DNA from 2 places in the Cupriavidus sp. 01T418 genome. Region 1 is predicted to be linked to the other one. Evidence: predicted binding sites of a transcription regulator. Region 1 holds the regulator's gene; the other holds the start of a gene.
What was found. The regulator FliA, encoded in region 1, starts transcription of late flagellar genes. The targets are predictions, from matches to a motif close to CTAAAGTTTNNNNNNNNNNNGCCGNTA.
Positions count from the first base shown of each region.

Region 2: a site for FliA is predicted at 12,594-12,620, ahead of AC1DQ3_RS16370 (FliC/FljB family flagellin). Genes of this name have one in related genera too.

Region 1 is NZ_JBFTQG010000023.1:13,903-29,729, reverse strand. Features, by position in the region: gene flhF (flagellar biosynthesis protein FlhF) at 1-1,899, shown strand, start outside; gene AC1DQ3_RS21380 (MinD/ParA family ATP-binding protein) at 1,903-2,721, shown strand; gene AC1DQ3_RS21375 (RNA polymerase sigma factor FliA) at 2,761-3,477, shown strand; gene AC1DQ3_RS21370 (flagellar protein FlhE) at 3,507-3,905, shown strand; gene AC1DQ3_RS21365 (flagella synthesis protein FlgN) at 3,997-4,455, opposite strand; gene flgM (flagellar biosynthesis anti-sigma factor FlgM) at 4,544-4,846, opposite strand; gene flgA (flagellar basal body P-ring formation chaperone FlgA) at 5,042-5,761, opposite strand; gene flgB (flagellar basal body rod protein FlgB) at 5,983-6,390, shown strand; gene flgC (flagellar basal body rod protein FlgC) at 6,398-6,805, shown strand; gene AC1DQ3_RS21340 (flagellar hook assembly protein FlgD) at 6,820-7,491, shown strand; gene flgE (flagellar hook protein FlgE) at 7,553-8,800, shown strand; gene flgF (flagellar basal-body rod protein FlgF) at 8,854-9,597, shown strand; gene flgG (flagellar basal-body rod protein FlgG) at 9,648-10,436, shown strand; gene flgH (flagellar basal body L-ring protein FlgH) at 10,433-11,116, shown strand; gene AC1DQ3_RS21315 (flagellar basal body P-ring protein FlgI) at 11,124-12,257, shown strand; gene flgJ (flagellar assembly peptidoglycan hydrolase FlgJ) at 12,260-13,297, shown strand; gene flgK (flagellar hook-associated protein FlgK) at 13,547-15,460, shown strand; gene flgL (flagellar hook-associated protein FlgL) at 15,504-15,827, shown strand, end outside.
Region 2 is NZ_JBFTQG010000014.1:27,651-43,477, forward strand. Features, by position in the region: gene AC1DQ3_RS16310 (DUF4148 domain-containing protein) at 33-359, shown strand; gene AC1DQ3_RS16315 (hypothetical protein) at 575-865, opposite strand; gene AC1DQ3_RS16320 (amino acid ABC transporter permease) at 1,409-1,726, opposite strand; gene aliA (cyclohexanecarboxylate-CoA ligase) at 1,910-3,553, opposite strand; gene aliB (cyclohexanecarboxyl-CoA dehydrogenase) at 3,612-4,763, opposite strand; gene badI (2-ketocyclohexanecarboxyl-CoA hydrolase) at 4,870-5,652, opposite strand; gene badH (2-hydroxycyclohexanecarboxyl-CoA dehydrogenase) at 5,714-6,481, opposite strand; gene AC1DQ3_RS16345 (MarR family winged helix-turn-helix transcriptional regulator) at 6,617-7,135, shown strand; gene AC1DQ3_RS16350 (DUF190 domain-containing protein) at 7,323-7,664, shown strand; gene AC1DQ3_RS16355 (MDR family MFS transporter) at 7,677-9,161, opposite strand; gene AC1DQ3_RS16360 (methyl-accepting chemotaxis protein) at 9,510-11,459, opposite strand; gene AC1DQ3_RS16365 (RNA chaperone Hfq) at 12,174-12,497, shown strand; gene AC1DQ3_RS16370 (FliC/FljB family flagellin) at 12,724-14,052, shown strand; gene AC1DQ3_RS16375 (flagellar protein FlaG) at 14,197-14,574, shown strand; gene fliD (flagellar filament capping protein FliD) at 14,617-15,827, shown strand, end outside.

The DNA of each region.
Region 1 (15,827 bases):
GCCAAGCTGGCCGCGCGCTTCGTGCTCCAGCACGGCCCGGAACGACTGGCCCTGCTGACCACCGACACCTTCCGTATCGGCGCGCACGAACAACTGCGCATCTACGGCGACATCCTCGGCGTGCCCGTGCACGCGGTGAAGGACGCGGCCGACCTGCGTTTCGCGCTGGCGGCACTGACCGAAAAGCACCTGGTCATCATCGACACCGTCGGCATGAGCCAGCGCGACCGCAACCTGTCCGGGCAGATCGCCATGCTGGCTGGCGTGCAGGCGCCGGTGCAGCGCATCCTGCTGCTCAACGGCGCCAGCCACGGCGACACGCTCAACGAAGTCGTGCACGCCTACCGCCACGACGCCACGCCCGACGGCGGTATCGACGGCTGCATCGTCAGCAAGCTGGACGAAGCCACGCACCTGGGCTCCGTGCTTGACGTGGTGATCCGGCACCGCCTGCCGGTGTACTACGCCTCTACCGGCCAGCGGGTGCCAGAGCACCTGGAGTTCGCCAACGGCGCGGCCCTGGTCGAGCGCGCGTTCCAGACGCCGCGCCGCGGCTCCGTATTCGCCGACGCGGAAGCCGCGCGGCGCGCCATGCCGGCGCAGGAAGACAGCGATGCCACCCGCGTGGCCGGCCCCGGCGGGGCCGACGGCATGCTGCGCTCGCTGACCGACAGCGCCAACGCAGTGGGCGACTGCGTCGACCAGCTGAATGCCGGCAGCTACGGTTTCGAACTGGTCCGCTCGCTGTGGCAGCAACGCGCCGAGAGCGCGCCTTCGCCGCGCCTGATGGCGCAGCAGGTGCGCGAGGCCGCCTGCCGCGACCTGAGCCGTCATTGCGATCGCTTCGTGCTGTCGCTGAGTGCGACGGTTGCCGCGCCGGCGGCAGGGCGCCGCGCCCCGCGCCCCTGGCAGCACACGCTATGGCTGGCGGACCGCGATGGCCTGCCGCTCGCGGCGGGCACCGCACCGGCCGGCCGCACCGGCCCAGCGCAGCAGGGCGGGCAGGGCGGATGGGAGGCCGACGCGGCCACCCTGTGCGCTGCCATTGCCGCCGCCCGTACCGTGGTCAATCTGCTGGACGCCATGCCCGCCGCCGCCACGCTGGCGCGCTGGCAGCAGGCCGGCGAGCGCTGGCTTGCCGCTGCGCGCAAGACCACGCGCGTGGTCAGCGGTGGCGCGGCCATGAAGCTCGATGCGCTGGCGGAAACGCTGACCTTCCACGTCGTGGAAGACATGGATTACCGCGGCCGCGATGCCGTGCAGTGGATCGCGCAAGCGCCGGTGCGTGTGCTCGAGGGCCAGGCACGCGGCGCACGCGGCGCCGAGAGCGGCATCGAGGCCGGCCTGCTGGTATCGCGCGTGGTCGATCGCGAGAACGGCCAGACGCTTGCCGTGCACTACCTGCTGTGCGACCCGGCGCTGTCTGCCGAGGGTGCGCAACTGGCCCGCTGGGCGCGCTGGGCCGAGGCCGGCGAAGCGCAACTGCGCACGCTGCGCCATGCACTGGATCACCTGGGCCAGGGCGGGCAGGACGGCGGCAATGCATCCTCGCTGGCCGAGGTGCAAGCCTGCGCACGGCTGCTCGCCTTGCAGATGGCTGTCGCCGCGCTGCGGCTGGAGCACGGGTGCGATGACACCGTCGCGCCGTTCCTGGCAAGGCTGACCGGCCGCGCGCCTGCGCGCCAGACGCCCGGCTCCGTCGTGCTGGTGGAAGGCATCGGCCGTCTGCTGGCGCTGCTCGACGTGCTGGAAAACTACCCCGCCCGCAGCGGCCGCGCCATGCTATCCGATACCACCGAGGCCGCTGCCGAGACGTTCCACATGGGCGAAGCCGGCGACATGCTCGAAGCGAGCCTGCATGGCAGCCGCGTGTTGCAGACGCTGGCACAGGGAGAATAAGACGTGACTTCACTCGCCTCCGACCAGGCAGAAAGCCTGCGGCGCATGCTGGCGCCCCGCGCCACGCGCCGCATCGCGGTGGTCGCGAGCGATGCCGGTGCCGGCGCCACCACGGTGGCCCTGGGGCTGGCCAACGCACTCGCCATGCAAGGCGAGCGCGTGCTGCTCATCGATGAAGACCGCTTCGGCGCGCGCGCCACCCGCCTTGCCGGCGCCATGCCGGAAGGCACCCTGGCCGCCGTGCTGGGCGGCGCGGTGACGCTGGAAGCCGCGCTGGGCAAGCGCCCGGCCGGCGCCATCGCGGTACTGCCCGGCAGTCCACAGGCCAGTGGCGGGCTGCAGGCGCTGAATGGTTTCCGTACCGTGCTCAACGATGCCCGCAGCGACGCGGACGGCGGCCTGTCGCAGGTGGCCGGCACGGCGCACAACCTCATTGTGGTGCTGCGCGCGGAGCCGGCCTCGATCAAGGCCGCCTATGCCTGCATCAAGCGGCTCAATCACCTGTACGCATGCCGGCGCTTCCACCTGGTGATCAACGCTGCCGCCACGGACGCCGCCGCCAGTGCCGTGCTGGGCAACCTGGCACGCACCGCCAGCCAGTATCTCGGCGTCGAGGCGAGCCCCGCGGGCAGCCTGCCGTACGACCCGCTGGTGGAACGCAGCGCGGCGCTGGGCCGCTGCGTGGTCGAGTCCTTTCCCGCCGCGCCCGCCACCGCAGCGCTACGCCGCATTGCCACAGGCATTGCCAACTGGCCATTGCCCACCGATCCCCGTTCAACCCCGACGGCTCCGCTGACGCCGTCAGCCACGGCCCTGGCTTAAACGCCGGGGCCCGCAGCCAGGACTCACGAGAATTCCACCATGTACACGATTCAGGGAAAGCTCGAACAGACCGACACCGTGACGGCGCATGCGTCCCTGGTGCGTCGCATCGCCTTGCAACTGGCAGCCAAGCTGCCCGCCAGCGTGCAGCTCGGTGACTTGATCCAGGCTGGCATGATTGGCCTGCTCGACGCCGCCAAGCGCTACGAAGACACCCACGGGGCGCGTTTCGAGACCTATGCCAGCCAGCGCATCCGCGGCGCCATGCTCGACGAGGTGCGCGCCAACGACTGGCAGTCGCGCAGCCTTCGCCAGTACACCCGGCGCATCGAACGCACGGTGCGCGGCCTGGAGCAAACGCTGGGCCGCGCGCCGCTGGACTCCGAAGTGGCCCAGGCGCTTGAGCTGCCGCTGGACGAATACCAGACGCTGCTCAATGAAGTCTATGGCTGCCAGCTGCTGCACTACGAGGACTTCGAGCGCTCCGGCGAAGAAGACTTCCTGGACCGGCATCTGAGCGTCAGCGACGAAGGCAACCCCCTCACCCTGCTGATGGAAAGCGGCATGCGCGAGGCGCTGATCCGTGCCATCGAGCGCTTGCCTGAGCGCGAAAAGCTGGTGCTGTCGCTGTGCTATGACCAGGAGCTCAACCTGCGCGAGATCGGCGCGGTGCTGGAGGTGACGGAGTCGCGGGTTTGCCAGATTCGCAGCCAGGCGATTACGCGGCTTCGTTCGCAGTTGCGCGGCTTGCTATGAGCGGTTGGCGCCAGCGAGTTGCTGCCGCGATGATTGCCGCGGCCTGCTGTCCGGCCTGGGCGGCGCCCGGCGGTACGGCGCTGCATTCCTGGACGGCCTCGGTGAACGGGCCTGCGCTGTATGGCAGAGGGTTGCGCACGGTCTCTGCGCCGATTACGCCTGGCGGCTATTTGCAGCAGGCGGAGGGCGCGATTACCACCGTGCGGTGGCGCTATAGCTTTGCGAGTACGCCGCCGAACGGGTTGCAGGCCTATTTGTGCAATGCCCAGCGGTGTGTGTTGTTGCCGGGGACGGAAGGGCTTACCGAGGCGTTCAGCGGGGATGATGCGGCCAAGGGCTTTGTGTTTGCGTTTCAAGTGCCTGGCAGAGGGGCATTGGCGCCGGTCTTGATCGGGCAGTCGAATCAGGTTACGGTCAGCTTCAGGTGACCCGCGAGGTGACCCGCGAGAGCTGACCAACCGTCGGTTGGCTCCCCTCTCCCGCCCGCTGGGGCCACATCCGCAAACCATGCAAACCAGTTCAGCCGCTGGCCAGGCTGACGCCCTGCGGGCCGGTCTGGGTGCGTCCGTCGCGCCCGTACACCGTGGCCGTGTCGCCGCGCTGGCGCAGGACCTGGATGGCTTCGTCGGTATAGCCGCGCAGGGCTTCCACCACGGCTCCATTGAATTCATTGGCGTCGCGCGCTGTGCGCGCCGCGAGCACCAGGGACCTCCATGCGGCTTCGGTGCCCGGGTCGACATGCCTGCCGACCAGTTGCCCGCCGGCAGCGATGCGGATCCCGAGTGCACCCATCTGCGCTTCACGCGCGGTGGTGAGCGCGCCGAGCAAGCCAGCCAGTTCGACCTTGCGCTCGAGCGCAGCGGCAAGGGCCTGGTAGTCTCCCGTCTTGAGCAGCTTTCTTTCCTCGCCGAGCACAGCGGAGAATTCCCGCACCAGCTCGGTTTCCCGGCCCAGGTTCTGAATCAGGGACTGGCTCATGGTTTTTGCCTATCGTCTGTGGTCTGTGGCTGGCCTTGCGGCCCGGTTATCGCTGGCGGCGGCCGGAAGGCAGTCTGCCACCAGCGGGTTACGCCCCGCCGTTCAGCTCGCGCAGCGATGCGAGCAGCCCGTCGGCTATCTTGCTGGGGTCAATCTTGATGCGGCCTTCGGTGATTGCCTGGCGGATTTCGTCGACCTTGGCGGCATCGATGTCATTGTCCTGATCCTGGACCAGGCGCGAGCCGATGTCACGCACCTGGGTAGCCAGGGGGCTCATGAGCACGTCGGCCGTGACCGGGGCTGCGGCCGCTTGGGGAGCACCGGCGGCGGTACGGACGGCGCCGTCGGTGGCATCGCTTGGCCTCGACGAGGTGGTCTGATTGATCTTCACGGTGATTCCTTGCTGGGTTCCTCTGGCTTATCGGATGATTCAGGCAAAACTTTAGGGAGAACAAGTCTGGCGTTCGGGCCGGCATTGTCTCACGGGCCGTATGGCCGCCCCAGGCCGCCCCGGGCCGCCCCGGTCCTGGGCGCACCTGCCAGCGGTCTTGCCGCATGCGCATCTCGCCTGCCGTCCCCATCCTGCCTATTGTTGCAGCACCACCGTATCACCGCTGCGCACCAGCGCACTGACCACCTGTCCGTTCTTGAGCCGTACCTGCACGTTGCTGCCGACGGCGGCATCGGCCATTACCTTGCCCTCGCTGCTGAGCTGGAAGGAATCGCCTTCCACCGTCACCGTCACATTCTGCCCCTGCCGCACCGCGATCGATTTCTTCAGCAGGTCCGTCCGGATCGGCGAACCCGCCGCGATGCGGTTGGCCGCGACCGCGCCATTGACCTGGGCCGGGTCCGTCACCACGGCGCGCGGCAGGGTGGACAGGTCGCCCTGGCGCACCTCAAGCGCGGAAGCGTCGATCGATTCGCCGGGCATGAGGGCACGCGCCGCCACATAGTAGTCGGCTACGACGGACACGCGCGCCTGCAAATAGCGGGTCCATGGGCGTTCACCGCCGCAACGCACGCCCACCGACACGCGGCCCCAGGCCGAACTGCCAGGCGGCAGGAACGGTTCGGGGGAGGGGCAGTCCGGCGCCCGGCCGCCTGAGGGCGGCACGATCTGGATGCTTGCCTTGCCGGGCAGTCCGGCCGTCTGTTGTGCAAGAAACTGCTCAACCGCTACCCGCACCGGGTCTTCGGGAAAGGGCGCGGGCTGCGCCGCCAGGGCGCTGCCGGCCAGCATGCCGCCGGCGGTGAGCGCGCAAAGCAGGACGCGCGCCGCAGCGGCCCGGAAACGAGAATTCATTTGGGCATCCAGCAAGGAAGCTACGCGGTTCGCGCCGCGAATGCGCCAGCCACGTGTGTGAGAACGGATCCCATTGTAGGCAAGTACGCGTTCCCGCTCGGGGCGAAATGCGCGGGTTTTTTTGCTCTATTCATGCGATTGGCATGACGGCAGCGACCCTAAGATGGCACACCTGAAGAAGGTCGACCTTCGTTGTTCTCTCCTTCCAGCGAGACACAGACATGATTGACAGACTCGATGCGGCATTGCGCTTCCAGCAGGAAGCACTGAGCTTGCGGACCCAGCGGCAATCGGTGATTGCCTCCAATATCGCGCACGCAGACACTCCGGGCTACAAGGCACGTGACTTTGATTTCTCCAGCACGCTGGCGCAGACCGTGGATCGCGGCAAGCAGGCCGAGGGGGTGACGCTGACGACTACCTCCACGCGCCACCTGCCGGGCCAGGCGCCTTCCGCCGACAACCTGGATCTCGCCTATCGCATCCCGATGCAGTCGAGCATGGATGGCAATACCGTGGAAATGGACACCGAGCGCATCGCTTTTGCCGACAACGCGGTGCACTTCGAATCTGGCCTCACCATCATGAGCGCAAAGATCAAGACCATGCTGTCGGCCGTCCAGCAATGAGCACACCATGTCATCACTGAATATCTTCGAGGTTGCCGGCTCGGCCATGGCCGCGCAATCGCAGCGCATGAACGTGACGGCCTCCAACCTGGCCAATGCGGACAGCGCGGTGACGCCGAACGGCCAGCCGTACCGTGCCAAGCAAGTCGTATTCGGACTCGCGCCAACACCGGGCCAGAGCGATGTCGGCGGCGTGCAGGTGGAGGGGGTGGTGGAAGACGCATCGCCGCCGCGCATGGTCTACAACCCTACGCATCCGCTTGCCAATGCAAATGGCTACGTAACGATGCCCAACGTCAACCCGGTGGAGGAGATGGTCAACATGATCTCGGCCTCGCGCTCCTACCAGGCCAACGTGGAAGTGCTGAACACAGCCAAGAACATGATGCTCAAGACGCTGACCATCGGTCAGTAACCCGGAATACGAAAATGACCACGACTTCTTCCGTCAACGGCAACACCACCCCGGCAGGGATCAACGATGCGCTGAAGGGCGGCAGCGCCAGCGCGTCCGATCTACAGAACAGCTTCCTGACGATGCTGGTGACGCAGATGAACAACCAGGATCCGCTCAACCCCATGGATAACTCGCAACTGACCTCGCAGCTCGCGCAGATCAGCCAGGTGAGCTCCATGCAGACCATGAACGCCACGCTGAACTCGCTGCTGAGCCAGGTCAGCGCGGGGCGCGCGATGGATTCGGCGGCACTGATCGGCCGCACGGTGATGGTGCCGGGCAGCAGCGTGAGCGTTGCGAGCGGTGTTCCCTCGAAGATCGGCGTCGACCTGCCTTCGGCCGCGGATTCCGTATCCGTGAGCGTGCTCGACCAGGCCGGCAACACGGTACGCACGATCAACCTGCAAGGCCAGTCCGCCGGCGTGCAGGACATCACCTGGGACGGCAGGAACGATGCCGGTGCCGCGGTGGCCGACGGCACCTACACCTTCAAGGTGACGGCTACCGCCAATGGCACGGACGTCAAGCCCGTGGCCCTCGTCTACGGCGTGGTGCAGAGCATCAGCGGCGATTCGACCGGTGTGCTGGTGGGGTTGGGCAGTGGGTCCACAGCGAACGTCAATGATGTTCGCCGCATCCTTTAATCACCCGGGCTGACGCAAGGCTCGCCGGCTCTTCACGAACCAAAGTAACAAGGGGAAAATCATGGGTTTCGGTCAAGGGGTAAGCGGCATTAACGCCGCAGCCGCCAATCTGGATGTGATTGGCAACAATATCGCCAACGCCAACACCGTTGGCTACAAGCAATCCACCGCGCAGTTCGCCGACGTCTACGCCGGGACCAAGATCGGCCTGGGTACCAGCGTGAACTCGGTGGTGCAGTCGTTCAGCCAGGGCAATATCGAGGCGAGCGGCAGCTCGCTCGATGTGGCGATTACCAATGGCATGGGCTTCTACCGCATGGTCAGCGCCGACGGCTCGGTCTTCTACTCGCGCAATGGCCAGTTCCAGAAGCAGGCCGATGGCAGCCTGACCAACGCGCAGGGCCTGAAGCTGACCGGCTACCCGGCAGGCGTGGTCGGCGGTGGCGGCGTGAGGCCGCAGCCGCTGGTGATTTCCAATGCCCAGATGCAGCCCAGGGCGACCACCACAACCAGCGCGCAGTTCAACCTGGACTCGGGCAGCACCGTACCGGCCACCGCCTTCGCGAGCGCCCCGGGCGCCTTGCCGACGGCGAGCATGTTCAACTACAGCACCGGTATCACGGTCTACGACTCGCTGGGCAACGCGCAGCAGTTGACCGCCTACTTCAGCAAGCAGGCTGCCGGCCCCGGCACCGCTGCCGGTGGCTCCGACTGGCATTTGAACATTACCGATGCAGCGGGCAACGTGGTTAGCGGCCCGGCCGGCGCGCCCGCCCCGATCGCCATGCAATTCAGCTCCAGCGGCCTGCTGACTTCGCCGACGCCCGCCGCGCTGGCCAGCTTCACCCTGCCGGCGGCCAATGGCGCGGCGGCAGTGACCTCCACGCTCGACCTGTCCGGCACGACCCAGTTCGGCGCCGCCAACGATACCAAGTCGCTCGTCCAGAACGGTTATACGTCGGGCAGCCTGCTGGGCTTCGCCATGCAACCGGACGGCACCATCCTCGGCAGCTATTCGAACCAGCAGACGCAGAGCCTGGGCCAGGTCGTGCTGGCTGGCTTCGGCAACGTGCAGGGCCTGCAGCCCGAGGGCAACAACGTATGGGCCGCGACCGGCGCGTCGGGCCAGGAACTGATTGCCGCACCCGGTGGCAGCCTCGGCCAGCTCAAGTCCAACGCGGTGGAGGGCTCCAACGTGGACCTGTCGGGCCAGCTGGTCAACCTGATCGTGGCACAGCGCAACTACCAGGCCAACGCGCAGACCATCAAGGCGCAGGATACGGTCATGCAGACCCTGGTTAACCTATGACCGGCGCTGTGACCGGCGCCGTCGGCACGATGCGCTGCAACTGAGGGCCCGCCATGGACCGCATGATCTACACCGCCCTGTCGGGCGCCAAGCAGACACTCGACCAGCAGGCCGCGGTGTCAAACAACCTGGCCAACGCGTCCACGCCGGCCTTTCGCGCGCAGATCAATCTGTTTCGCGCGGTGCCGGTGGTGGGGCAGGAGTCGCCAACGCGAGCATTCGCGCTGGCGTCCACGCCGGGCGCGGACTTCAAGGCTGGCCCGCTGACCTACACCGAGCGCCCGCTCGATGTGGCCATGCAGGGCAACGGCTGGCTCGCGGTGCAGGCGCCCGATGGCTCCGAGGCCTATACGCGCGCAGGCTCCCTTCAGGTCTCGGCCGACGGCCAGTTGCAGACCTCGGGCGGCTTGCCGGTGATGGGTGACGGCGGGCCGATCGGCGTGCCGCCGGGCTCCAGCGTGACCATCGGCAGCGACGGCACCATCACTGCGCGCGGGCCGGGCGAGGCAGCCGCCGGCCTGGCGCAGGTCGGCAAGCTCAAGCTGGTGAACCCGACGCCCGAGTCCATCGTGCGCGGCGACGACGGACTCTTCCACCCGCGCTCGGGGGCGCAGCCGCTACCGGCAGACACCACCATGCGGGTTGTCTCCGGTGCGCTCGAAGGCAGCAACGTGAACCCGGTGGAGGCCATGGTGGACATGATCGCCAATGCCCGTCGCTTCGAGATGCAGATGAAGATGATCCAGGGCGCCGATACCAACGACCAGCGCGCCAATGCGCTGCTGTCGACCAACTGAACCTGATTTGATGTGCTGCCGCGTAGCGCGGCGGCCTTGCAAGGACAACCATGATCCGCTCACTCTGGATTGCCAAGACCGGCCTCGATGCGCAGCAGACGCAGATGGACGTGATCTCGAACAACCTGGCCAACGTTTCCACCAACGGCTTCAAGCGCAGCCGCGCCGTGTTCGAGGAACTGATGTACCAGACCGTGCGCCAGCCGGGCGCGCTGTCGTCCGACCAGACCACCCTGCCCTCGGGCATGCAGCTAGGCACCGGCGTGCGCCCCGTAGCCACCGAGCGTCTGCATATCCAGGGCAATCTGCAGCAGACCGGCAACGCCAAGGATGTGGCCATCAACGGCCAGGGCTTCTTCCAGGTGACGATGCCGGACGGCACCACTGCCTACACCCGTGACGGCTCCTTCCAGATGGACCAGAACGGCCAGCTGGTGACGTCCAGCGGTTTCGTGATCCAGCCTGTCATCACGATTCCGCCCAATTCCACCTCGCTGACCGTTGGGCGTGACGGCACGGTCTCCGTGACCCAGCCCGGCGCCAGCACCAACGTGCAGGTTGGCCAGCTGCAACTGGCGACCTTCATGAACCCGACCGGGCTGGAGAGCATGGGTGAGAACCTGTACGCGCAGACGGATGCGTCGGGCGCGCCCAACACCACCGTGCCGGGACTGAACGGCTCCGGCACGCTGCAGCAGAACTACGTTGAAACGTCGAATGTCAACGTGGTGGAAGAACTGGTCAGCATGATCCAGACGCAACGTGCCTACGAAATCAACAGCAAGGCGGTGCAGACGTCCGACCAGATGCTGCAGCGCCTGGCCCAGCTCGGCGGATGATCATGGTTGCCTCGCCGACTCGCCTGGGCGCGCTCGCCCTGTGCTGCCTCGCGACCGGCTGTGCGCTGGCGCCGCGCGAGCCGCTGGTCCAGCTCCCGACCACCGCGCGTGCCGAACCGCGCGCGCCAGGGCGGGCCAGCGGATCCATCTACCAGTCCTCGTACGCGGGCAATCCGCTGTTCGAGGACCGCCGGCCGCGCAATGTGGGCGACATCCTCACCATCGTGATCAGCGAGAATGTCAACGCCAGCAAGAACTCCGGCACCAATGCCTCGCGCACTTCAAACAGTGCGCTGGCGTTCGATACCGTGCCCAAGGCGCTGGCTGGCCTGTTCAGCAGCAGCCAGAACGCCACCATGAGCGGCGCCAATGCCCTCAAGGCCAGCGGTGGCGCATCGGCGGCCAATACCTTCAACGGCACCATCACCGTGACCGTGCTGGAAGTGCTGCCCAACGGCAACCTGGTGGTGTCGGGCGAGAAGCAGCTGGCGATCAACCAGGGTGCCGAATTCATCCGCTTCTCCGGCGTGGTCAACCCGCGCACGATCACCGGGGACAACGGCGTTTCCTCCACGCAGGTGGCCGATGCCCGCATCGAATACACCGCCAAGGGCTATATCGACGAGACGCAGAACATGGGCTGGCTCCAGCGTTTCTTCCTCAATGTCTCACCGTACTGATCGCAACATGCTCCAGTCCTCGCTTCCCGTCTTGCGCTGCCGCTTTGTCCGCGCCTTCATTCTTGCGCTGACGCTGGGCTTGCTGGCGGGCGCGGCCCATGCTGAGCGGCTGAAGAATCTCGCCAGCTTCCAGGGGGTGCGGGACAATCCCCTGGTGGGCTACGGCCTCGTGGTCGGGCTGGACAATACCGGCGACCAGACCACGCAGACGCCGTTCACCATCCAGAGTCTGACCAATATGCTGTCGCAGCTGGGAATCACGCTGCCCGCCGGCAAGAACATGCAGCTCAAGAACGTGGCGGCGGTGATGGTTACCGCCACCTTGCCGCCGTTCGCCCAGCCCGGCAGCCCGCTCGACGTGGTGGTTTCGTCGATGGGCAATGCCAAGAGCCTGCGCGGCGGCACCTTGCTAATGACGCCGCTCAAGGGCGCGGACGGCCAGGTCTATGCGCTGGCGCAGGGCAATATGCTGGTGGGCGGCGCGGGCGCGTCGGCCAACGGCAGCAAGGTGCAGGTCAACCAGCTGGCGGTGGGGCGCATTGCCAACGGCGCCATCGTCGAGCGCGCGGTGCCGTCGTTCCAGCCCGAAGGCGGCGTGCTGAATATCGAACTGCGCGATACCGACTACGGCACCATGGAACGGGTGGTCGAAGCCATCAACCGCAACATGGGCGGCGGCGTTGCCACCGCGCTCGACGGCCGCGTGGTGCAGGTACGCACTCCGGCTGCGCCGGGCGCGCGAGTGGGCTTCATGGCGCGCCTGGAGAATATCGATGTCACGCGCGCCAGGGCGGCCGCCAAGGTCATCCTCAATGCGCGTACCGGCTCCATCGTGATGAACCAGGCCGTCACCGTCGATGACTGTGCCATCGCGCACGGCAATCTGTCGGTGGTGATCAATACCCAGCCGGTGATCAGCCAGCCTGCGCCCTTCAGCGGCGGCCAGACCGTGGTGGCGCCCGTGTCGCAGATCAATCTGAAGCAGGAAGGCGGCGCGCTGCAGATGGTCAAGGCCGGCGCTTCGCTGGCGGCGGTGGTCAAGGGCCTGAATGCCCTCGGCGCCACCCCGGCGGACCTGCAGACCATCCTGGAAGCCATGCGCGCGGCTGGGGCGCTGCGGGCTGAACTGGAGATCATCTGATCATGTCCTCCAGTCAAATGGCGGCCCAGGCCGACCTGTCGCAACGCTTCGCGCTCGACACCCAGGGCTTCGAGGCGCTCAAGCAGAACGCGCGCACCGGCGCCAGCGATAGTACGTTGCGCACCGCCGCGCGCCAGTTCGAAGCCGTGTTCACGCAGATGATGCTCAAGAGCATGCGCGATGCGACCCCGCAGGATGGCATGTTCGACAACGAGCAGACCAAGCTGTACATGTCCATGATGGACCAGCAGTTGTCGCAGCAGCTGTCGTCACGCGGGATCGGGCTGGCCGACGTCATGATGCGCCAGCTCGCGCGCGCCAACGGCAGCGGGCTTCCGCCAGAGCTGGCCGGCGGCGCGGGTTCGGCCGCGGCCAGGGCTGCCTCCGGACTGCAGGCCGGCATGGACGAAGCCGCGCCCGGCCTGGCGCGCGTACTCGATATGCGCAACGGCGACGCGGATACGCCGCGCGCCGGCAGCGTGGTGGCCGGCGCCAACTGGAACCCCACCGCGGGCCTGCGCCAGTACCAGGCGCAGGATCCGGGTGCCTGGCAGGGCGGCAACGGCGCCTTGCCCGAGGATACGCCGGCCCATATCAGCGCCTTCATCTCGCGCATGTCGGGCCCGGCGCAGTCCGCGGCGCGCGCCACCGGCGTTCCCGCGCGGCTGATCCTGGGCCAGGCGGCGCTCGAATCCGGCTGGGGCCGGCGCGAGATCGCCAATCCGGATGGCGGCACCACTTTCAACGTCTTCGGCATCAAGGCCGGGCCCGGCTGGAAGGGCCAGGTCGCGGAAGTCACCACCACCGAATACGTCGACGGCCAGCCACAGAAGGTGCGCGCACGCTTTCGTGCCTACGGCTCCTATGACGAAGCCTTCGCCGACTACGGCCGCCTGCTGAGCAACAACCCGCGCTATGCCCCGGTCCTGACGGCAGCGACGCCGGACGAAGCGGCGCGCGGCCTTCAGCGCGCGGGCTATGCCACCGATCCCGCCTACGGCGAGAAGCTGGTGCGCATCATGCGCAAGGTTCCCGTCTGAACCCATTGCAGTGAGGTGCCTGGCGGCCGAGCGCCGGGCAGTGTCTGTGCCGCGCCCTGGCAATACCGGCCCGGCCAGTACGAAAATACTCGGCAGCGCACTAAAGTCGTGTGGCAAATCTGCCGTTATCTAACTTATTCACCGCCGTCGAATCCGGCAGCGGCGAACCGGCATCGGCAGCCTTTGGACAGCCAGATGTGCGATTCGCCGGGCCTGGTCTGTGGCAGCCAACAGTTGCGAGGTTCGAGCATGTCTCTCTTCTCTATCGGTCTTTCTGGTCTGAACACGGCGCAGAACGCGCTGACGACCGTTAGTCACAATATCAGCAACGCTGCCACAACGGGGTATTCGCGGCAGAACACGCTGATTGCGTCGGCGGCCGGCCAGCTTGGCGCCGGCGGGTACTATGGCCAGGGCTCGAACGCGACCTCGGTGGTGCGTGTCTTTAGCGACTTCCTGAACACCCAGTTGCGCAATGCCCTGGGCACCAATGCGCAACTGTCGACCTACTCCGACCAGATCAGCCAGATCGACAATCTGCTGGCCGACCAGAAGGGTGGCATTGCGCCGGTGATGCAGAGCTTCTTCGCCGCGGTGCAGGGCATGTCCAATACCCCGGCAGATCCGTCCGCACGGCAGGCACTGCTGAACGCGGGTCAGACACTGGCCGGTCAGATGCGCTCGGTCAACAACTACTTCCAGCAACTGCAACAGGGCGTCAACAGCCAGCTGCAGAGCTCGGTGACCGAAGTTAACGCTTACGCGCAGCAGCTCGCCCAGCTCAACAGCCAGATCACCCAGGCCACGGCGGCGTCGGGTGGGCTGCCGCCCAATGACCTGCTTGACCAGCGTGACCAGGTGGCATCTCAGCTGACCCAGCTGACCGGCGCGAAGGTCGTGGTGCAGGATGGCGGCATCTACAACGTGACGTTCGGCAACGGCCAGGCGCTGGTGATGGGCAGCAATGCCTTCGCCCTGAAGGCAGTGCCGTCTGCGGCAGACCCCTCCAGAACATCAATCGCATACACCCTGGCCAACGGCAACACTGTCGAGATGTCCGACAGCACGATCACGGGCGGCTCCATTGGCGGCCTGCTGCAATATCGATCGCAGACGCTCGACAGCGCGCAGAATGCGATCGGCCGTCTGTCTCTGGCGTTGGGCCAGGCGTACAACACGCAGCAGGGCCTGGGGGTCGACCTGACCGGCCAGATCGGCGGCGACCTGTTCAAGCTCGGCTCTCCCGTCGCGATCGCCAACACCAACAATACCGGCGCTGCGCAGGTGACGGCGACCATCAGCAATACAGGGGCCCTGACCACCAGCGACTACGCGCTGAGCTACGACGGTACCAACTACAACCTCGTGCGCAAGTCGGACAACCAGACGGTAGCGACCGCGCCGGGCGCTGCCGCCACCTATCCGATGACGCTGTCGGCGGATGGCCTGGACATCCAGGTCAGTGCGCCGATGGCGGCCAACGACTCCTTCCAGATCCAGCCGACCCGCAATGTGGCGGCCTCGATGGACATGGCGATCACCGATCCGGCCAAGATCGCCGCTGCCGGTCCGATGCTTACCACCCCGGCGCCGGCCAATACCGGTACCGGCACCGCCAAGGTCACCAACGTGGCAAGTGGCTTCAGCATGCCGGCGTCGGCAATTACCGCGACGTACAACGGCACCACTTACGTGTTCACCGATGCCGCCGGCAACCCGGTGACGCCGACCGCCGCCCCGAATCCCGGCGGTAGCGGAACCGACTACACCTTCAATGGCATCACCGTAACCCTGGCCGGCACCCCGAATGCCGGCGACTCCTTCACGCTGACGCCGAATCTGGCGGGCGTGTCGGACAATAGCAACGCGCTGGCCATGGCGAAGCTGCAGACCGCCAAGACCATCGGCGGCATCTCCAACTTCAACGACGCCTATTCACAGCTGGTCAATGACGTAGGCAGCAAGGCCCAGTCGATCAGCATCGCGTCGACGTCCCAGGATGCCATTTCCACCCAGGCCATGAACGCGCAGCAAGCCGTTTCCGGGGTGAACATGGATGAGGAGACCGTTTCGATGCTGCGTTTCCAGCAGCTCTACCAGGCCAATGCCCGGGTGCTCCAGACCGCTTCGACGCTGTTTGACTCCATCATTGGCATCAACTGAACGAACTGACTGAACTGACGAAACGGAATCCAAAGGAACAGACATGCGCGTTTCAAGCTCGATGCTGTATCAGCAAGGCCTGGCCTCGATGAACAACCAGCAAGGCTCGCTGCTGCATGTGCAGCAGCAGCTTGGCACCGGCCGTCGCATCCTGACCCCGTCCGACGACCCCGTTGCCGCCACCCGGGCGCTGCAGGTGGCGCAGGCCGGCGCGGTCAATGACCAGTACGCCACGTCGCGCAAGCAGGCCAATATCAATCTGTCGATGGAGTCCAGCACGCTAACGAGCGTGGTCACCGCCATCCAGAATATCCAGACATTGGTAGTGCAGGCAGGCGGCGGATCGTTGAGCGACGCCGACCGCGCC
Region 2 (15,827 bases), on a different contig from region 1:
GCGGGCCATTTCACCGAAAGAGGTAATGCATCATGAAAGCACTGATTCGCACTGTAATGATCTCCTGCGCCCTGGCCGTGCCAGCCGTGTCTTTCGCGCAAAGCGAGCAGGCGCCGATCACCCGCGCCGAAGTCCGCGCCGACCTGATTCGCCTGGAACAGGCGGGCTACCGGCCTGGCGGTGGCGAAAACGCCCACTATCCGCAGGACATCCAGGCGGCGGAAGCCAAGGTGCAAGCGGAGAACGCTGCCGCCAGTACCGCCGCGCAGAGCACGCCGCAGGCGACCAGCAACCCGTCGATGGCTAGCGCCCAACTCCGCATCGATGCTGTGCGCACCCCCTTCTACTACGGCGCATAACGCACAACGCCGCCGCAGGCTACGCGCTCCGGTCGCACGCGACCGGAGCGCGGCATTCGTCATGCGAATCACGGGCGGCGGCGGCGAGCCGAGCACTACGAACACTAATCACGGGGCTCGTTCCGCGCACCTCGCGCGAGGGCGTTGAATCAAGTCCACTGTCACGCCCCGAGCCGGGGCCATTCCCGCCGATGGCTGACGAGGGTCGAGACCACCTATGGCAAATTCTTGCCCGGAAGCAAAGGGATCTTCCCATGCTGGCTGCCGCCACGAACTTCGTATCGATTCCTGGCACGCGCCCGCCCCTTGTCGCGCCCTGCCGCAATGAGGCCATCGCTATCGAGCAGTCGGCGGCTGCCGACGGGATGGGCAGATCCTCCACCGAAATCGGCGCCAATCCTGACTTCTTCGCCCATTCCGCCTTTAACGTACTGCGCATGAGCCGATGCGGCAGTGGCTGCCAGGGTGGCAACTGCTACAAGGGTCAACAAGCGGATCCCGCTCATGAGATTCTCCTCTCTTTGGAATTCGCAGCCAGCACCGACATCCGCGCGCGGGCCTCGCCCGCGTCACCGGCCGTCGGAAAACAGGTCTGGCCCGCCACATTTTTTGGCTCCGCGAGCATAATGTGGGCCGGGCACTTGTGCTGTAAGTATTTGTTAATACCCCCGGGCCGCCGCGGCCAGCCGAAGCGACGTCACCGGCGGGCAAGGCGAACAGCTGGGAAACGCGCTGGTCTCGGGCCGCAAGAGTGCATACCGATCACTTGCGAAAAGCGCTCCTCGCCTGGGCCGGCGCAGCTTGTCGATGCGCTGATCATGACGACACCTTCGTGTCATGCAGATTGCCGATTGGTATTGCCCGAGCAAGGGCTTCGCGCTGCGTATGGAAGTCAGGGAGAACGGCAAGATTCGCGGATCGACACGACCGCAATCACGCCGCCCGGCGAGTCGCGTTGATCCCTGTCACTGTATCGTGTCAGCAAGTAAAGCCCGCTGGTTGCGGGCTTTACCCGGTTTGCGGCAACCGTCGCCGCGGAGCCAGACGGCTCAGGTCCCGGCAACAGGTGCCGGCACAGCCTTCTTGGTTTGCTTCTTGTGCGACGACTTCTTCGACTTCGAGTCCGTCAGGTCGGCGCGCGAACTCTTGTTTGCGCCCTGCGTATACGGATCGAACTTGTCGCCAGACTTGGCCCCGTCGGTATAGGGGTCGGCCTTGCCAGCCTTGGCACCATCGGTGTACGGGTCCGGCTTTCCGGCCTTCGCCCCCTGGGTGTAGGGATCGACCTTGCCGGTGTTTTGCGCCTGCGCGGCGATGGAAGCAGCCCCAAGGCACAGAGCGAAAGCGGTAGCGACAATCTTCTTCATGACATTTCCTTGGAAGGCCGCCGTCCGGGCGGCTATGAGCACGCGAACATTGAGCCGGCCAGACAGACCAGCTTTCCACTAAACGCATCGTATCAGGCGTCCGTTGACTTGACATTCAGCCTTTTTCCCCTTAGAGCCGGGGCGTGCGCCGGATGCTCAACGGTGCCAGGGACGGATGACTTTTCAAAGTGTGCCGTCGCTCAACATGTCGCGCAGCCTGAACTTCTGGATCTTCCCGGAGGGTGTGGCAGGCATCGTGTCGCGCACGACCAGCCGCTCGGGGATGTACTGGATCGCGACTTTCTGCGCCTTGAGGAAGTCCAGCATGCCGGCGAAGTCGAGACGCTGGCCCGGCTTGGGCACGACCACGGCGCAGGCTCGCTCGCCGAGCCGCTGGTCGGTATAGGCGACGATGGCGACTTGCGATACGGCGGGGTGCTTGTAGAGCAGCGCCTCGATCTCGAACACGGGGATGTTCTCGCCACCGCGGATGATCACGTCCTTGCTGCGTCCGCTGATGCGGATGTAGCCATTGACGTCCATGCGAGCCAGGTCGCCGGTGTCAAACCAGCCGTCGGCATCCGTGCCGTTCAGATGCGGCCGCTTCAGGTAGCCACCAAAATTCGAGCAGGCGCGCACGACAAGCCTGCCAACCTCAGCGGGTGGCAGCGGCTTCCCGTCGGAATCGATGACCTGCAGCTCGACCCCCGGGAGCGGGCAACCGTCTGTGGTGAACGCAAGATGGTCCTCGTCATCGAGCCTGATCAGGGTGACGGCACCGCTCTCCGTCATGCCCCACGCCGATACGATCTTCGTGCCTAGCACCTGGCGCGCCTGCTCGACCAGCGGGCCCGGGATGGGCGCCCCGGCGCACAGGAAGGTCCGCAGGCTTGGCACGGCACGGCCGGTCTCCTGGACCGTCTTGGTGAGGTCCGTCAGGAATGGCGTCGAGGCCATCGTGAAGCTGACGCCTTCGGCGCGGATGACTTCGATGGCCTTGCCCGGCTCCCAGGTGTCTTGCAGGACCACGCTGGCCTGCAGCATGACGGGCATCATCAGGCCGTACATGAAGCCGGTCTGGTGCGCCATTGGCGATGCCATCAGCACGACGTCGCCATGGCCCAGATTCAAACGCTCGGCGTAAGGCAGGATGTTGGCCATCAAGGTGTTGGCCGAGTGCATCACGCCTTTGGGCTCGCCGGTCGTGCCGGATGTGTAGATCAGCTGCGTGATGTCGTCTGGACCGGGCCGGTGGCTTGCGAGGATGGCTTTGGCATCCGGCTCCTTCTCCCACGCTGGCGTTGCAAGCAATGCCTCGAAGTCATCGGCACCGTCGCCGCCCACGACGACGATGCGCCGCAGGAATGGCAAACCCGGTTGCAAGGATCTGGCCATTGCCTCGTGATCAAAGCCCCGGAACACCTTCGGCACGATCAGGACTTTCGCCTCTGAGTGCTTGAGCATGAACGAGAGCTCGCGCTCCCGGAAGATATGCATCAGAGGATTGAGCACCGCACCGATGCGCGAGCAGGCCAGATAGAGCAGGCTGAACTCCCACCAGTTCGGCAGTTGCATCGCCACGACGTCATTGCGGCCCACGCCCAGGCGGGCCAGTCCCACGGCGATCCGGTCCGCCATCGCGCCCAGCTGGCGATAGGTGAAGCGCCGTGTTTCCCCCGTTTCGCCCCGTACCGCCGTCAGTGCGAGCTTGCCCGGACAGGCAGCAATGCAGGCGTCCAGATCGTCATTGATCGTGCGATCGTGCCAGTGGCCTTTGGCGATGCTCTGCGCGCGGCGTGGCGCCAGCAGGACGGCGTCGAATTCCATGGGGGGTCTCCTTTTGTCGTTATTTGGAACAAGCAGGAACAAGCAGGAACAAGCCTGATCAGGCCGGCACCGCGCCACGGCCGGCGCGGTCGCGGGCGATGATGGTCTTCATGATCTGGGTGGTGCCGTCGCCGATCTGGAATCCCAGCACATCGCGCAGGCGCTGCTCCATCAAGCCGCGGTCATAGCCGCCATGCCCATGCATCAGCAGGCATTGGTGCACGACGTCGTAGGCGAGCTTCGGAGCCCACCACTTGCACATGGCCGCCTCCGCGCTGTGCGGCGCGCCGTTATCCTTCAACCACAGCGCCTGCAGGCACAGCAGCCGTGCCGCCACGGCCTGTGTATCGAAGTCGGCCAGCGGATGCGATACACCCTGGAACGCGGAAAGCGGCTTGCCGAACGCCTGCCGTTCCGCGACATAGGCCCAGGTTTCCTCAAGCGCGACGCGGGCCACGGCGAGTACCTGAAGCCCGATCAGCGCCCGCGAGAAGTCGAAGCCCTGCATCACCTGCACAAAGCCCTTGTCCTCGTCGCCGAGCCGGTGGTCCACCGGGACACGCACGTTCTCGAAGAAGATCGAACCCCGCCCGATCGCTCGTTGCCCGTGGCAGTTGAAGCGGTTGGTCGTGATCCCGGGCAGGTCCATGGGCACGAGGAGCGCCGTGACGCCGTGCGCAGCGGACTCGACGGTGCCGGTACGTCCGAATACGACCGCCGCGTCGGCCTGGTCGGCTGCCGAGATCGATGTCTTCTCGCCGTTGATCACGTACGCGTCGCCGACACGCTCGACCCGCAGCCGCAGGTTGGCAGCATCCGAGCCACCGCGCGGTTCGGTCAGCGCGATCGCCAGCAACGCTTCGCCGCGCGTGAGCCGCGTCAACCAGGGGCGCACCACCTCCGGCTTGCCGTGGTGCGCAAGGATCTGCCCGTTGAGCGAAGCCAGGAGGTTGATGTACGAGAGGCTCAGGTCGGCCCGGGCCACCTCCTCGTGGATGACGCCGGCGGCAAGGCACCCGAGGCCTTGACCGCCATGCTCCTCCGGCAGTTCCGGGGCGATGAACCCCATCTCGCCCATCTCCCGCATGAGGGTACGATCAAGGACGCGGGACGCATCGCGCTCCTGGTAGCCCGGCGCGATGCGATCGGTAGCGAAGCGCCGTGCGTGGTCGCCAAGTGTTACGAGGTCTTCATTGAGATAGGGGTTCATTCGCTTGTCTCCTGGGTGAGCAGGGGAAAAAAACGGGGCTGGCGCGCGGCGGGCGCGCCAATTGGCATGCGTGAAATCGATCGGCAGCGAGGCTTGCCGGCCGCTCTTACTTTGCGTACTTTCGGAACTCCGGCTTGCGTTTTTCCTTGAGCGCTGCCACGCCTTCGCGCGATTCCTCGGTGTCGTAGTACAGCTTCAACGCGTACATGCCCATGCCGGCGATGCCGCTCTGGTGTGCCGTGTCCATGTTGAAGCTGCGCTTGGCGATGGCCAGTGCCGTAGGGCTGCGCTCGCAGAGTTCTTCTCCCCACTTCTGCACTTCCGCGTCCAGCTGGTCGTGCGGCACGCACGCATTGGCGAGGCCCATCGCGACGGCCTCCTGGCCCGAATAGCGCCGGCACATGTACCAGATTTCACGGGCCTTCTTCTCGCCGACCACCCGTGCGAGGAACGCGGTTCCATAACCTGGATCGACCGATCCCATCTTCGGCCCTACCTGGCCGAAGATCGCCTTCTCCGAACAGAGGGTCAGATCGCAGATCGTGCACAGCACATTGCCGCCGCCGATCGCGAAACCCTGCACGCGCGCAATCACGGGCTTGGGCACGTTGCGGATGGCGTCGTGCAGTTCTTCCATCGGCAGGCCGATGGTGCCCCGGCCGTCATAGTTGCCGTCGTGCGCCGACTGGTCGCCGCCCGTGCAGAAGGCGCGGTCGCCGGCGCCGGCCAGAACGATGGCCCCTACGGCCTTGTCGTAGCCGGCCTTGTTCAGGGCCTTGATCAGTTCATCGCAGGTCTGGCCGCGGAACGAGTTCATCTTGTCCGGCCGGTTGATGGTGATCCAGGCCACGCCGTTGCGGTTCTCGTACAGAATGTCTTCGAAGTTCATTGCGCTATCTCCACTTTTCTCACTTTTCTCACTTGTCTCACTTGTCTTGTGTTTGCCGGCGTCAGCCGTTCATCGTCAGGCCGCCGGACACGCTCAGCACCTGGCCAGTGATGAAGGCAGCGTCATCGCTGGCAAAGAACACGATCGCGCCGGGCAGGTCTTCCGGCTGGCCGATGCGGCCCAGCGGGATGGAGCGGGTGAAGGCTTCCATCAGCTTTTCCGGGTTGCCGGCGCCTTGCTTGTAGTCCGCGAACAGCGCCGTGTCGGTCGGCCCTGGACACACCACGTTGACGGTGATGCCGTGGCGCGCATGCTCGCGCGCGATGGTCTTTGAGAACGACACCAGACCGCCCTTGCAGGCGGCATAGACGGCCTCCCCGGAGGAGCCCACCCGTGCCGCGTCGGAGGCGATGTTGACGATGCGCCCGCGCTTGCGCTCCACCATGCCGGGCAACACGGCGTGGTGCATATGCAGCGCGCCAGTCAGGTTGATGGCGATCAGGCGCTCCCACTGCGCCGGTTCGGTCTTGGTGAACGGCTTGAATATGTCCCAGCCAGCGTTATTCACCAGCACGTCGATGGGGCCAAGCTGGCTCACGGTGGCGGCAACCGCCGCATCCACGCTGGCGCGGTCCGTGATGTCGCACTGGAACGCCTCCGCCCGGCCGCCTTCCTCGCGGATCCGGGCAGCCACCTGCCTTGCCGCTTCCAGGTTCAGGTCCAGCACCGCCACGGCAGCGCTTTCGCGTGCGAAGCGCCGGCAGGTCGCCCCGCCGATGCCGCCACCACCACCGGTCACGATGACCGTCTTGCCTTCGAGTCCTTGCACAGTGTTCTCCTTCCAGGTCCAGGGTGCTATCGTGCGGCTGACGCGCCGCGCGCCAGCCGTTAAATAGGTAAATATATTGACGTATATTAGGCGTGCGACCAAACCAATGCAAGCAAGACCACCCAGGAATTCATGATGGTTAACCCCGATTTTGAAGACGATCTCGCCCCGGCGGCGCGCATGGAAATGGCAAACAGGCTGTTCTTTCGCCTATACCAATGCGCAAATATGTTGCATAAAACGGGATCGAGAGCCGTGGAGGCCGAAGGCCTGACGACACAGCAATGGGCGGTGCTGGGGGCACTTTCCAGGCCGCAGGCGGCCGAGGGCATGAGCGTGGGGGACCTGGCCCGCTACCTGATGGTGAGCCGGCAGAACCTGTCCGGCCTGGTGAGCCGCATGGAGCGCGACGGACACCTGAGCCTGGCGCCCGACGGGCGCGACCGGCGCTCGCGGCTGGTCACCATGACCGAGACCGGCCGCCATGTGTGGCTGAAACTGGCGCAACCCAAGATCCGCGACTACTACGAGCGGGCGCTGACCGATTTTTCAACCAGCGACATCACCCACACGCTGCATTACCTGCTCAAGTTGCTGGAAAACATGAAGGAACTGGATGCCGAAGGGCCCGTTGCGGAGGAAGCGCCGGAGTGAGGGCGAGGGCCGTGGCGGACCACAAGGAAGTCCGGCGCGGACGAACCAGGGTTAACCCTCGGATAATGCGCGTGTCAGGCTGCCCGCGGCGGCTGGCCTAAACTGGAGAAAGCACCTTGCCGCGGCGGCCGTCCATGCCACGGTCGCGGCACGCGGAGGCCGTGGCGGGGCGCGCAGGGGGGCTATCGTGCAAGGCTTCCAGCTCACGCTCTTCACCATCGAGAACCGGCGCCACCACGGCAAGCAGTTGTCGCACTGGCTGCTGCAGGTCCTGCGGGACCTGCATATCCGCGGTGCCACGCACACAGTGGCGGCGGAAGGCATCGGCCATGACCGCCGCTTCCACACCTGGCATTTCATGGAACTGGCCGACCGGCCGGAAGAAATCACCGTGATTGCCACGGAGGAGGAAGTGCAGCGCTTGTTCGACCGGCTGGCCGAGGAAGACATCCAGGTGTTCTACGCCAAGACGCCGGTGGAATTCGGCTTCCTGGGAAAAAGCACGTCAGGGGCGCAACCGGGCCCCTGACCTCGCCAGCCATCATTCCATGCTCGCCGCCATGCCGTCGCTCTTGCTGCCGCGCAAGGTGGCTTCCGGCAGGCGCGCCACCAGGAAGGGCGCCACCAGCGACACCACGGCACTGAGCAGGAACAGGATGCGGAACGCCACTTCGGCGGCGGCACGCACCGCACCCGCATCGGCGGCATCGCCGCCTGTGATGGCGCGGCGGAACATGCTCATCAGGATGTCTTCGCCACCCTTCAGGTCCGATACGCCCATGCCGCCGTGGCGCAACAGGGCGATCAGCACCGTGGTCAGCACCGCCACGCCGACCGCGCCGCCCAGCATGCGCGAGAAGGAGGTCAGCGCCGTGGCCACGCCGACCTGGTGCGCGGGCACCGCGTTCTGGGTGGCCACCATCGCACTGGGCAATTGCAGGCCGATGGCCAGGCCGAGCAGCACCATCACCAGCGCGGTCAGCACCGCCGCATGCGGATCGACGAACGCCAGCGCCACGATCGCAAGCGGCGCGACCAGCGTGCCCACCAGTTGCTGCGGCTTATAGCGGCCGCTCCAGGACATCAGCCGCCCCGAGAAAAACGCACCGAACGGGATGGCCAGCGTCAGCGGCACCAGCCGCAGCGCGGCGGTGTCGGCCTGCACGCCGCCCACCACCTGGAAACGCAGCGGCAACAGCACGGACATGGCGATCAACTGGAAAAAGCACAGGAACAGCGCGATGCAGCAGATCGCGACGGTCGGCACCCGCAGCATGTCCAGCGGGATCATCGGCTCGCTGGCCCGGCGCGCCTGCCACACGAACAGCACCATGGCGACCAGGCCCGCCACCAGCAAGCCAAGGGTCTGCGGCGTCGCGGCCGACTGGCCCTGCCCGAGCCGCGTCAGGAACACCAGCACACCGCTCAGGCCACCGCCGAACAGCAGCGCCCCAAGGTAATCGATACGATGGCGGCGCCCGCCCGCCGGCAGGTGCCTGAGCGTGCGGCGGACCACCACCAGCGCGACCAGCGCCAGCGGCAGGTTGATCCAGAAAATCCAGCGCCACGACAGGTAGTGCGCCAGGTAGCCGCCGATCACCGGGCCAGCCATGCTGGCCACGGCCCACACGCCGCTCACATAGCCCTGGTAGCGGCCACGGTCGCGCAGCGGCACCACATCGGCGATGGTGGCTTGCGCCACCGAGATCAGGCCGCCGCCGCCCAGGCCTTGCAGGATGCGCGCGATGATCAGTTGCGGCATGGTCTGCGCCAGCGCGCAGGCTACCGAGGCCAGCAGGAACAGCACGATGGCAAACGACAGCACCGAGCGCCGCCCCAGCAAGTCCGACAGCTTGCCGTAGATCGGGGTCACCACGGTGGACGCCACCAGGTAAGCCGAGATCACCCACGCCATCTCCTCGAAGCCATTGAGCTGCAGCGCGATGTCCGGCAGCACCACGGCGACGATCGATTGCTCGAGCGCGCCCAGCAGGATGGCCAGCATCAGGCCGAAGATGACTTGCATCACCGGTACCGGCGGCATGGCCGGAGGCCCGGACGCCGCATTGCCGTGGCTGCCGGCACCTCCGGCGGGGGCCGGGGCAGAGCCCGACGACACGGAAACTGCGCAGGTGGGTGAAGAGACGATAGAAGGCGGAATGGCAACCGTCGGAAACGACGGCACGGAGACGGCGGTCATGGGCTGGCGGGAGAGAGAACGCACTGCGGGGACATGGAGTGCGATGCCGCCGCGCACGGGTGGCATCGCTCCTGCCTGTTTTTTATACAAGGGCGTAATTGTAGGCCTAAGCCTTCCACCTTGCAGCCGCGCCCGGCCGGCTCGCCGGGCCCCGTTTCGGAACGACGCGCAAGTTCAGAAGGATTCCCAGTCGCCATTGGCCACGGCGAGGGCCGGCGCGCTCGCGGCGCGGCGCGGCGCGGATGATACGGCCGGCACAGGCTTGGCCTGGCGAGCGGCCGGGACCGACTTGGAAGACAGCACCGGTTCGCGCGCCTGGCGCACCACCGGCGCACGGGTCTTGCCAGGCAGCACAGGCTCGCGGGAGGGCCTGACCGCGCCAGTACGCGGCGCTGCCGCCGCGGGCCGGGTGGCTATCCTGGCGGTGGCGGCCGGCACCACACGGGCGGCGGGCGCGGCTTGTACTGCTTGCAGCAGCGGGGCGGCCGGGGCCACACGTGCTTTCGCCACCGCTTGCAGCGCCGGTGCCCGAGCCGCTTCGCGAGGCTGCACCGCGCGCGCATCCGCCGGTGCTACCTGGAAACGGGACACCTCGTCCACCAGCCCGGCAGCCTGCTGCTGCAGGCTCTCGGCGGCGGCGGCGGCCTGCTCGACCAGTGCGGCATTCTGCTGCGTCACGCTTTCCATCTGGCTGATGGCGCGGTTGACCTGTTCGATGCCGGACGACTGCTCCTCGCTGGCCGCGGCGATCTCGCCCATGATGTCAGTCACGCGCTTCACCGCGCCAACGATATCGTCCATGGTGCGGCCGGCGTCCTCCACCTGCCTGGCGCCATGGGCTACCTGCCCCACCGAGCCATTGATCAGTTGCCCGATCTCCTTGGCTGCCGACGAAGAGCGCTGGGCCAGGCTGCGCACCTCGGCCGCCACCACGCTGAAGCCCCGCCCCTGCTCGCCGGCACGGGCGGCTTCCACCGCCGCGTTCAGTGCCAGGATATTGGTCTGGAAGGCAATCCCCTCGATCACGCCGACGATCTCCGCGACCTTGGCCGACGATTGCGAAATTTGCTGCATGGTCTCGACCACGCCGCGCACGGCGCGCCCGCCCTCGATCGCCACGCCGGAGGCACTGGCCGCCAGCTCATTGGCATGCCGTGCATTCGCGGCATTCTGCTTGACCGTGGAGGTGAGCTGCTCCATCGAGGCAGCGGTCTGCTCAAGCGACGCAGCCTGTTCTTCGGTGCGCTGGGAAAGATCGGTGTTGCCGCTGGCGATTTCGCGGGTGGCGCCATCGATGGAGCGGCTCGCGCCCTGTATGCCGTGCACCAGCGTCGCCAGTTGGCCGAAAGCGCGCCCCAGCGCGCCCAGCATGCGGCCCATTTCGTCGTCGCTCCTCACCTTGATGGCGTACGTCAGGTTGCCGTGCGCCAGCGCCTGTGCCGCTTCCAGCGCCTGGTGCGCCGGCCGCGTGATCGAACGCGTGATGCCGACGCCCAAGGCCACCGCCAGGGCCACCGCCACCGCAGCCAGGCCCAGCAGCAGGTCGCGGGCCATCTCGTAGCTGGCGCCCGCCTCCTGCACGGCAGCCTGCGCTGCCTTGCGTCCGACCTCGGTCAGTTCGCTCAACTGGTCGAAATAAGGCGCCTGGGCCGCCGGCAGGGTCGCCACCAGCGCGCTGCGCGCGCCATCGAACTCACCAGCCTCCAATTGGCGCAGCACCATGTCGAGCTGGCCGTTATAGGCATTGCGTGCTTCGATCAGGCGGCGAAAAACCTGCTGAACTTCCGGGCTGCCGGACTTGGAAAGGGACTGCCCCACTTCATCCAGGGTGGAACCCATGCCCTGGCGCAATGTGCCGATGCGTTCGGCGTTGCGCCGTACCGCAAGCGGATCCTCGTTCAGCGTGGCATCGCGCACCAGGATGCCAACCTGCAGCGCAGCCTGCTTGACGTGTTCGACCTCCAGCACCTTGCCCAAGCGCGCTGCCACGGTCACGCGCATCGTTTCGTCCATGGTGCGCAGGGACATCATGCCCAGCGCCGCCACGGCAGCCATCAGCAACGTCATCAACGAGAACGCCAACGTCAGGCGCGCCCCAATGCCAAAGTTTCGCAACCAACGCATCTTCCGGCTCCTTTTCTATTATTATTCCGCGCGCTTTTTCCGCGTCCCGGACAGATTTCCGGGGCGACGCCGCATCGCGGACTTAACGGCAGGGAACGAGGCAAGCTTGAGGGTTGCAGCAAGACATTTTCGAACATTTCCGAAGAAAGCGAAAAATACGGAAATAAAAGGGGAAATAAAGGCAAAAGGCCCGGCAGTTCGAACGATTGGCGGGATGTTACCTGTCGTCTAATGTCATCAGGCACTCTGAAGTACGTCCAGCGGCGCATGCGGCCAAAGGCGCACAACCAAACAAGTGGGCGCAAAAAAAAGCCCACGTGCGGGGTGCTCGTAGGCTTTCCAGGACTGCTATTGAGCCGAAAGGCTCATTAGCGAATATAGCCCTGCTTATATGAGGTGTAAATCCAATTTCTATCAGGGAAAACTCTGATGGCAAACGTGCCGACGATGGCACAAAAGTGACTAATACCCGGCACGGGAACCTCGCGGCGGCAGGCCAGGGTCACCTTGTCGCCCGCAAACCCATGCCACATGGGGTGCGGGCGCTGGTGGCGTTGGGATTCGCAACACAAGCAAGCATCGGTCCACATGCGAGCCTTGTGCTGCAATCGTTGCATTAGAGGAAAATCTCTATATGAGGCGCCCCCATGCCCAGGCCCGGTTATTGGACCGTTGCCAACCGCCAGAACCCGCGCGGGCTCTTCCGGAGAAGTTGTGAACAAGAAGGAAACCAGGATCAATCGGCCGAGCCGGAAACTGCAGCATCTGCAACTCTCCACCCACAGCGCAAGTCGCCATCCTGTCGTCGTGCACCTGTTCAACGGAATCCGCCTGCACGGCGTGATCCTGGCCGCGGACAACTATATGGTGTTGCTGGCCGAAACGCCGCATGACCCGCAGCCGCAGATCCTCTACAAGCACTCCATTGCAGTGATCACGCCCGCCAATGCGCCCGAGGCCACGGCCGGCGTGCCTGCGGCGGAAACCTCGCAGGACTTTGTCAGTTTGTATACGCCGCGCACCCGCAAGCGCCGCTAGGCGCCGCCGGGGGCGCCGGGCCAGCCCGTCCGGGCTCGCATGCGCACCCCCGATCCGCACCCCGGTTTCAATCCATCGCAAAGTTCAAAGATCACTCTAAATCTTTTCCGGCGCCAACCGATAACCCAAACAACGGTGGCACTTCTCGCCCTGCTTTGCTAGGCAGCCAGCGTTGCGGCGATAGCCGGATTGCACTACCTACTGTCAAAAAAATAGGAGTTGTACCATGTCGATGACCATCAATACCAACACGTTGTCTCTGATGACGCAGAACAACCTGAACTCGTCGCAGGCATCGCTGAACACCGCGATCCAGCGCCTGTCGTCGGGTCTGCGTATCAACAGCGCCAAGGACGACGCCGCCGGCCAGGCGATTGCCAACCGCTTCTCCTCCAACATCAACGGCCTGACCCAAGCCCAGCGCAACTCCAACGACGGCATCTCGTTGGCGCAAACCACGGAAGGCGCGCTGAACGAAGTCAACAACAACCTGCAAGCGATCCGTACCCTGTCCGTCCAAGCCGCAACGGGCAGCAACTCCTCAAGCGACCTGCAATCGATCCAGGACGAAATCACCCAGCGTCTGGCTGAAATCGACCGCACTTCGCAACAAACCGACTTCAACGGCGTGAAGGTCCTGTCGTCCACCGCTGCGCCCCTGAGCGTGCAAGTTGGCGCGCAAGACGGCCAGACCATCTCGATCGGCCTGCAAGAAATCAGCTCGAAGACCCTGGGCATGACCGGTTTCACGGTGGCCAAGAACTCGTTGAGCACCAGCGCAGCCATCACCACGGTTGCCGCTGGCACGGGCTCCGCACCGGTTTCCGTCAACCTGACCTCGGCTGCCAACGCGCTGTCCGCCCTCGTCGGCTCGACCGTCAACGCCAGCTCCCTGACGCTGAACAACGTGCTGAATACCGCCGGCAACGCCACCAGCAACTACGTGGTCAAGTACGGCAACGACAACTACGCTGCCTCGGTCGACACCGCCACCGGCAACGTCACCCTGAACAAGGTCAACCTGACGGTCGGCGATACCGCCAACGGCAACTCCGGCAACACCGTCACTGGCCAGTTGGTCAAGGTCGGCGCTGACACCAGCGGCGCTGCTGTCGCCTACGTCACCCAGGGCGGCAACAACTACGCGCTGTCGGCGGGTACGCAAGCCGGCGCCCAGGCCAACGGCGGCTCGACGACCACGGCCGTCACCGACGGAACCGCCATCCAGCTGAGCACCGCCGGCAGCGCCACCGCCAGCACCCAGTTCACCGGTTCGGGCAGCACCAACCCGCTGGCCCTGATCGACAAGGCGCTGGCCACGGTCGACAAGCTGCGCAGCTCGCTTGGCGCAGTGCAAAACCGCTTCAACTCGGCCATCTCGAACCTGGGCTCGGCTGTGACCAACCTGTCGGCTTCGCGCTCGCGGATCCAGGACGCTGACTATGCGACCGAAGTGTCGAACATGTCGCGCGCCCAGATCCTGCAACAAGCTGGTACCTCTGTGCTGGCCCAGGCCAACCAGTCGAACCAGGGCGTGCTGTCGCTGCTGCGTTAATCGTAGCAACAGACGGCAGTCTCCTGGCAGGACGGGCCCTACCCGGGCCCGTCCTGCCGGGAATGCTTCCAGAGCGGTCTCCGCTCTGAAAGCGTTTCCACCGGAGCCTTTCGTGCACCGGCCCAACCGTTGCGAAGACAGATCATGATCAGCTCGACCGAACCGCTACTGCCAATGACGGCGACCCAGTCCGTCAGCCCATTATCGTCCGTGAATGCGGCTGGAGCAGCGGCAGCCGCCGCGGGGGCGGGTGCGCATGCGGCAGGGCCAAAGCCGGCGAACGGCTCCCATGCGCCCGCCAGCGGCGAGCTGGACAGCGCGCTCAAAAGCATCAACGATGCGCTGCAGGCCACCCCGCTCGAGGTACGCGTCAGCATGGACAGAACCACGCACCGTCTGGTGACGAGCGTCGTGGACAAGACCAACGGCGAGACCATCCGCCAGTTCCCCTCAAAAGAAGTCCTGCGCATCATCCGCGCCATCGATAAACTGCAGGGCTTGCTGATTCATCAAACCGCCTGAACGGGCGATCTTCCCCCGTAGAAACCAACCACAGGTCCAAACATGAGTTCAACGAGTGTATCGAGTTCAACCAGCTCACCGATTTCGTCGCTTGGCGTTGGCTCCGGGCTGGACCTGAGCACCCTGCTGAGCAATCTGCAGACGGCGGAGCAAGGCAAACTCACCCCCATCACCAACCAGCAGACCGCTGCCAATACCAAGCTGTCGGCCTATGGCGTGCTGCAGGGCGCGCTGGCGTCGTTCCAGACGATTTCCGCCGCGCTGGGCACGGCCAGCCTGTACAACAGCACCACCACCTCGTCCAGCAACACCAGCGTGCTCACCACCACGGCGGACAGCACCGCGGTGGCGGGCAGCTACGCGGTCAGCGTCTCGCAGTTGGCCCAGGCGCAAACGCTGGTCTCGAACGGCGTCGTCGACAGCACCGGCCTGCAGCTGGGCAGCGCCACCATCCAGATCCAGTTCGGCACCACCGCCACCAGCGGCGGCACCACCACCTTTACACCCGGCAGCACCCCGGCAGCGTCAATCAATATCAACGGCACCAACGACACGCTCAGCGGGATCCGCGACGCCATCAATGCCGCCAACGCCGGCGTTACCGCCAGCATCGTCAATGACGGCAGCGGCACGCCCTATCACCTGGTGGTGACCTCGAATACCACCGGTGCGGCTTCCAGCATGAGCATTTCAGTCAGCAGCAACGGCAGTGGCGACCCCACCACCATCAGCAACCTGCTGACGTATAACCCGGGCGGCACCACCGCAATGACGCAGAACATCGCGGCACAGAACGCCAAACTTACCATCAACGGCCTGGCGGTCACCAGCGCCTCCAACACGGTGCAGGGCGCGGCACAGGGCGTTACCCTCAACCTGGCCGCCACCGGCACCAGCAACGTCAGCGTCGCCATCAACACCGGCGCGATGGCCACCGCCGTGCAGAGCTTTGTCACCGCGTATAACACCCTGCAGTCCACGGCGGCGCAGCTCTCCTCCTACGACGCGGCCAGCAAATCCGCCGGCGTACTGCTGGGCGACTCGACCCTGCGCGTGGTCGAGAACCAGCTGCGCAACGTGATCAATACGCCGCAGACGCCCGCAGGCACCGGTGGGCTGACCAACCTGACGCAGATTGGCATCAGCTTCAACGCCGACGGCAGCATGGCACTGGATTCGAGCAAGCTGAACGCCGCCCTCGCCAGCAACCGCACGGGCGTGGCCCAGCTGTTGAGCGGTACCGACGGCAAATC